DNA from 3 places in the Arthrobacter sp. CAN_C5 genome. Region 2 is predicted to be linked to each of the others. Evidence: predicted binding sites of a transcription regulator. Region 2 holds the regulator's gene; each other region holds the start of a gene.
The links. The regulator HrcA, encoded in region 2, represses chaperone genes, less so after heat shock. The targets are predictions, from matches to a motif close to TTNGCACTCGNNNNNNNCGAGTGCNAA.
Positions count from the first base shown of each region.

Region 1: a site for HrcA is predicted at 1,183-1,209, ahead of groES (co-chaperone GroES). Genes of this name have one in related genera too.
Region 3: a site for HrcA is predicted at 1,099-1,125, ahead of H4V95_RS04755 (FmdB family zinc ribbon protein). Genes of this name have one in related genera too.

Region 1 is NZ_JAGGMZ010000001.1:960,108-962,369, reverse strand. Features, by position in the region: gene groL (chaperonin GroEL) at 1-610, opposite strand, end outside; gene groES (co-chaperone GroES) at 743-1,039, opposite strand; gene H4V95_RS04650 (hypothetical protein) at 1,250-1,756, opposite strand; gene H4V95_RS04645 (peptide chain release factor 3) at 1,870-2,262, shown strand, end outside.
Region 2 is NZ_JAGGMZ010000001.1:1,826,843-1,829,104, forward strand. Features, by position in the region: gene H4V95_RS08600 (DUF3097 family protein) at 1-512, opposite strand, end outside; gene hrcA (heat-inducible transcriptional repressor HrcA) at 662-1,675, shown strand; gene dnaJ (molecular chaperone DnaJ) at 1,781-2,262, shown strand, end outside.
Region 3 is NZ_JAGGMZ010000001.1:987,162-989,423, reverse strand. Features, by position in the region: gene galU (UTP--glucose-1-phosphate uridylyltransferase GalU) at 1-306, opposite strand, end outside; gene H4V95_RS04760 (5-formyltetrahydrofolate cyclo-ligase) at 413-1,054, shown strand; gene H4V95_RS04755 (FmdB family zinc ribbon protein) at 1,182-1,529, shown strand; partial or broken gene H4V95_RS04750 (IS110 family transposase) at 1,760-2,262, shown strand, end outside.

The sequences.
Region 1 (2,262 bases), 870 kb from region 2:
CGGTGATGAAGTACGGGCTGAGGAAACCTTTGTCGAACTGCATGCCCTCGGTGAGGACCAGTTCGGTCTGGGTGCTGGAGGATTCCTCGATGGTGATGACGCCATCCTTGCCGACCTTCTCGAAGGCTTCAGCGATGAGTTCGCCGACCTCGGAGCTCTGCGCTGAGATGGAGGCTACGCTGGCGGTCTGCTGACCGACAACCTCGCGGGCGTTCTCGAGCAGACGGGTGGCAACGGCTTCGATGGAAACCTCGATGCCACGCTTCAGCTGCGAAGGGGCAGCCCCAGCCGCGACGTTGCGCAGGCCTTCGCTGACCAGTGCCTGAGCCAGGACGGTCGCGGTGGTGGTGCCGTCACCGGCGATGTCGTTGGTCTTGGTGGCCACTTCCTTGGCGAACTGCGCGCCAAGGTTCTCGAACGGGTCGTCCAGTTCGATCTCGCGGGCGATGGTCACGCCGTCGTTGGTGATGGTGGGGGCGCCCCACTTTTTGTCCAGCACGACGTTGCGGCCGCGGGGGCCGAGCGTCACCTTGACGGTGTCAGCCAACTTGTTGACTCCCGCTTCCAGCGCGCGGCGTGCAGCGTCGTCAAACTTCAACTGCTTTGCCATGATGTGTTTCCTCTTCCATTGTGCAAAATACTGCTTGTGCAAATCCTGGTACTGCCAGATGGTTCCTGGTGCGGCTACGCGCACCGACGAGAGAACCCCGGCCTGTGCGGCCGGGGCTCTCTCGGGGAAAAACTACTTAACGACGATCGCCAGAACGTCGCGGGCGGAGAGTACGAGGTACTCGGCGCCGCCGTGCTTGACTTCGGTTCCGCCGTACTTGGAGTAGATGACAATGTCGCCTTCGGCTACATCGACAGGTACGCGGTTTCCGTTGTCATCGACGCGGCCTGGGCCTACTGCAACAACTTCACCCTCCTGGGGCTTTTCCTTGGCAGTATCCGGGATGACCAGACCCGAAGCAGTGGTCTGCTCGGCTTCCAGTGGGCGGACAACAATACGATCCTCAAGAGGCTTAATAGAGACCGACACTCGGACCTCTCCTTCGCTTGGGTGACAAATGGAAATAAAGGGCCTTCGGATGGCGCTGACCGTCGTCGCGGTGCCGGCTCACGCGTCCCTGAAGGAATTAGCACCCTCATGGTGAGAGTGCCAAGTCCGACTTTATGCATTGGTTAGCACTCGGTCAAGGCGAGTGCTAAATTGCGCTCCCAGCGCAGCCCAATGTCCGGCCCAGATCACTCAGGGATTCACGTTGCGGATGATCGCCGCACGGCCTACCCCTGCAGAGATCCCGACGACGACGGCGAGGATGGCAGGGAACGTTGAGCCCGTCCCCGGTAGCACCAGGACGGTGGTGGCAGCCGCCAGGCCAGCGAAGACCACGGCGAAGGCCGCCACGTGGACCCACTGATTCAAAACACGCCGCAACAGCACGCTCAGGATCAGTGCCAGCGGTGCCGCGATCACGATCGCGACCAAAAGGCTGACCACCATGGCGATGCCCCAGAACGTTACAGCGCCAGAGTTCGGGCCAATGATCTCGCTGAGCGTGCTGAAGACAAGGGTGGAGAGGCCCCAGACTCCAAAAGTCACGATCCACCCCTTGAGGAAGGCATGCGGCCCGAGGACCACGCGTCCGCCGTCGAGCCCGGGCTTCCGGCCATACCGCCGCCCCATGCCGGCAGGAGTGCCGGGCTGGTGGTTGTCGGGCTGGTGGTCCTGGTACTGCTCTCCCCCGGGTCGCATCCCTGAACCCTAGCGCCTCCTGCCTGTTCCTTGAAGCGCCCGCAAATCTGCCTCGGCTAGACTGGGGAGCTGGCTTACCCATCGCCAATCCACTCTCTTTCGAAAGCAGTTTCGTGACCCAGCAGGTACAGGCCACCGCCCGGAGCAACAGCGGCATTGTCCAGGAGGCTTCCCGCCGTCGGACCTTCGCGGTCATCTCGCACCCCGACGCCGGCAAGTCGACCCTGACCGAGGCCCTGGCCCTGCATGCCCGGGTGATCGGGACGGCCGGTGCCACCAATGGCAAGGAGAACCGTCGGGAGACCGTCTCTGACTGGATGCAGATGGAGAAGGACCGCGGCATTTCGATCAGTTCCACGGCCCTGCAGTTCTCCTACCGGGACACCGTCATCAATCTGTTGGACACCCCCGGCCACTCCGACTTCTCCGAAGACACCTACCGTGTGCTCGCCGCAGTGGATTGCGCGGTCATGCTGATTGACGCCGCCAAGGGCCTCGAAACACAA
Region 2 (2,262 bases):
TGGTCCACGAGGATGCCGAGCCGTCGATGGGGGCCGGGGGCGAAGGCCCGGATCATCCCGGCGAGGTCGTCGACCCCGTGGAGCGGCTCGACGACAATACCCTCCAGTCGCAGGTCATCACCCCATACTTTCTCGATCAGCTCGGCGTCGTGCTGGCCCTCCACCCAGATCCGGCTGGCGCGGGCCGTGCGGGCGCGGGCGCCGTCGACCCTGACGGATCCCGACGCCGTCACCCGGCGCGCCGGAGTGGCCGGGGCTACCGCTGGGGCCACGACTTCCACCGGGGACCCGTCCACATGGAAACCAAACCCCAGGGGGAAGGACTTGAGCTTGCCCCGGCGGTCTTCGAGCACCATTACGTGCATGCCGCCGGACTTCTCCACCCGGACCACCGCACCGACGTAGCCGCTCTGCACGTCTTCCAGCACCAGCCCGGCGCTGACCGGGACCTTGGGGAGTGGGACACTGCGGGGAGCTGAAATGTCCTGTGCTCCCCATTCGTAACTGGACATCGTCTTACTCGCTTCCCGGCTCACCGCTGGACGGTCCGGCCAGGGATTTTCAATGCTAACAATTCATCGGAAAGTACTAGACTTGGCACTTGGGTGTGTCGAGTGCCAGATCCGCTGAAGTGACGAGGAACCATGTTCGGAGGTGAAAAGTGAGCGAACCACGCCGGCTGGAGGTACTGCGTGCCATCGTCGAGGACTACGTGCATTCCCGGGAGCCTGTCGGATCGAAGGCCCTGGTGGAGCGGCATCAGCTGGGTGTCTCTTCCGCCACCATCCGCAATGACATGGCGGTGCTGGAGGAAGAGGGCCTGATCACGGCGCCCCACACCAGTTCCGGCCGCATTCCCACCGATAAGGGCTATCGCCTCTTCGTCGACCAGATTTCCGAGGTCAAGCCGTTGTCCGCGCCGGAGAAACGCGCCATCCAGGCCCTGCTGGAGGGTGCCGAGGATCTCGACGACGTCATGGACCGCACCGTCCGTCTGCTGTCCCACCTCACCAACCAGGTGGCAGTGGTGCAGTACCCCCATCTGGGGAGCGCCGCCGTCCGGCACCTTGAGTTCGTGCTTCTTGCACCGAACCAGGTGCTGGTGGTTCTGATCGCCACGAACGGCACCGTGCAGCAGCGTGTGGTACCCCTGCCGGAACCCGTCCCTGAGAACAGCCTCGCCGAACTCCGGCAGCATTTCCTCGGGTCGGTGGCGGGCACGAAGCTGACGTTCCTCCCGCAGGAACTTGCGTTGGCCGTGGCGACACTGCCGTTTCAGCAGCGCAGGGCGGGCACCGTCCTCGCGCGAACCCTGGAACAACTCGCGGGTATCAACCGCGAGGACCGGATTGTGATGGCTGGTACAGCCAACCTGGCCCGATCCACCGTAGACTTTCCCCTGAGCATTGGGCCGGTGCTGGAAGCACTCGAGGAACAGGTGGTCATGCTCCGCCTCCTCTCCGAAATGAAACACGATGCGTTTGGCGTGTCGGTGCGGATTGGGCGGGAGAACCCCCATGGCGGCCTCGCCGAAGCGTCGGTGATTGCCACCGGGTACGGCCCCGACTCGTTGGCGAAGGTGGGAGTCCTCGGACCAACCCGGATGGACTATCCCACGTCGATGTCGGCGGTACGCGCGGTGGCCCGTTACCTGTCCCGGATCCTCACGGACTAACCGGACGCCCGGCACGTAAGAACTTTGACGGCAACAATCGAACCTTTCGAAGATGGGGCGCTATTGCCCCATCTCGACCAGTGACACAGGAAGTGAAGTGCAGGAGTGAGTAATCACTATGAAGTCCTCGGTGTGAACCGCGATGCGAGCGGCGAGGAGATCAAGAAGGCCTACCGCAAGCTGGCACGGAAGCTTCACCCGGACGTCAATACGGGACCCGACGCCTCGGAGGAGTTCAAGTTGGTCACCCGCGCGTACGAGGTGCTGTCCGACCCGCAGAAGCGCCGGGTGTATGACACCACCGGCAACGAGAACGGAACCGACAACGGTTTCGGTGGCGGGCACGCCGGCCAGGGCTTTGCCTTCCAGGATATTTTCGAGACCTTCTTCGGTGGGGGCGGACCCAGCGGACCGCCGTCGCGCACGCGCCGGGGTCAGGACGCGCTCATCGCGGTCCGCATCGACCTGGTCGACGCGGTGTTCGGGATCAACAAGAAGATCGACGTCGAGACCGCCGCGGTCTGCCCCACGTGTGATGGCTCCTGCTGCCAGCCAGGGACCTCGCCGCGGACCTGCGACATCTGTGG
Region 3 (2,262 bases), 840 kb from region 2:
ATAGTGGATGTCACCCAGCTCGGACGGACGGCGGACGGCGGCCAGCTTCTCATGGTCGCCCTTCGCCTCGAGGGTCTGCTCGATGAAGGGCACCCGGTCGAAGTGGTCCTCGAGCGAACGCTTGTTTCGCCCAGTGATCATCAAGATGTCGGTCATTCCGGCGTTGACTGCCTCTTCGACCACGTACTGGATCGCAGGCTTGTCGACTACTGGAAGCATTTCCTTGGGCATCGCCTTCGTGGCGGGGAGAAACCGCGTGCCAAGTCCCGCAGCGGGGATAACGGCCTTATTCACTCGTGAGGTCATGCCACCACCCTACATAACGACAGTGGCCTTTCTATGCAAGCCTGCAGTCGCCCGGAACCGTCGGGTCCCACAGCTGGGGGTGCGGGACTCGGTAAACTATGCCGATATGGGACCCCAATCGCCTGCAACCGGCAAGGATGCTGCCCGGCAACACTTCCGGGCGGCCCGGCTGGCGATGGCCCCCGAGGAGCGGGCTAAAGCCTCCGCCGGGCTCCGGCAGCAGGTTGAGGGGTGGCTTCTGCCGGGCTCCGACCGTCCCGGTCTGATCGCCGCCTACCTGTCGGTGGACCCAGAGCCAGGGACCCTTGATCTCCTGGCATCGCTGGCCGGGAGTGGCTACGAGGTGGTGGTGCCGATTTGCGAGTCCGCCTACCAGCTTTCCTGGTGCAGCTGGTCGGCGGGAGTCGAACTGCGACGCAGCCCCCGCGCACCCGTGCTGGAGCCGGTGGGGGAACGCCGGCATTTCACCGGGCTGCTCACTGGTGGGCGCTCGGTGTCGCTCCTGCTGGTCCCGGCACTAGCGGTGGACCGCAGCGGCAGCCGGCTCGGCCAGGGCGGCGGCTACTATGACCGGTTTCTCGCGCAACTTCGGGCAGTCGATCCGGCCGTCCCCACCCTCGGGTATGTGTACGACCACGAACTGCTGCCGGCCGGAACGCTGGCTGCCACGCCACTGGACATGCCCCTCGCCGGCGCCTTCACGCCGTCGGCCTGCCACCGCCTGGAGACGCGTCGGGACGCGGTGTAGGCGAGACGTCGCCGCGACATCGTCTGGTCACCGGCAGTGTAGACTTGGCACTCGGACCACTAGAGTGCCAGCCGAATCGGGTTGGTGATCCAGTTCCGGGAATCACGCTCGTCCAGGAGGATTTGCTTTGCCAACCTACGCATACGCCTGCAAAGACTGCGACCATGCCTTCGATATCCATCAGGCCTTTTCTGACAACTCACTCACCGAGTGCCCCGAATGCGAGGGATCGCTGAGGAAGAAGTTCAACAGCGTGGGTGTGGTGTTCAAGGGGTCGGGTTTTTACCGTAACGACTCGCGCGACAGCAAGAAGTCGGTTGACCCGGGAACGAGCAGTAGCAGCCCGTCATCCGGCACCTCCTCCGATCAGTCCTCCCCGGGGTCCGGCGCGGCCAAGACCAGCCCGGGCAAGGATGCTTCGACGACAGTGAAAAAACCTTCGGAGAGCTCCAAAACGACTGCCGCCGCGAGCTAGGCGCGGTTAGCTGGCACGACCCGTCCTCCACCCCCCCCCGTTACCTTTCTTATAGCCCCTAAACGAGCAAGAATCGGGGTTGCTGGCCTGTCGGTCCTGGCATGATTGAGTCCCCCAGTCGAATGTATGATCCGGGGGTGTTGTCACCGGGGTTCGATAGGCGCCAGAGGATCGCTAATGGGGACCGGACCAGCTGCAGACACCATCGTGGTAGGTCGGCCGTAACGTGGATGCCGAGCTCTGGGGCCGCAGGACAGACCAGCACGGTCTCATTGGGTTTCACCTCTGGAGGTAGTAGTGATTAAGGATCACGAACTCGTCGATGTGTTTATCGGCGTCGATGTCGGTAAGTCCAACCACCACGCGGTGGCGTTGGACAGGAACGGCAAGAAACTGCTCGATAAGGCACTGCCGCAAGACGAGGCGAAACTGCGGGCGATCATCGACAGTCTCACCAAGCACGGCACGCTTTTACTCGTCGTGGACCAGCCGGCCACCATCGGTGCACTGCCGGTCGCTGTGGCGCAGGCCGCCGGTATCCTCGTCGGTTACCTGCCGGGCCTGGCGATGCGCCGCATCGCTGACCTGCACCCCGGTGAGGCCAAGACGGATGCCCGAGACGCTTACATCATTGCTGAGGCCGCCCGGAGCATGCCGCACACGCTGCGCTCGATTGCCGTCGCCGATGAACAGGCCGCAGAGCTGTCAATGCTCTGCGGTTTCGACGACGACC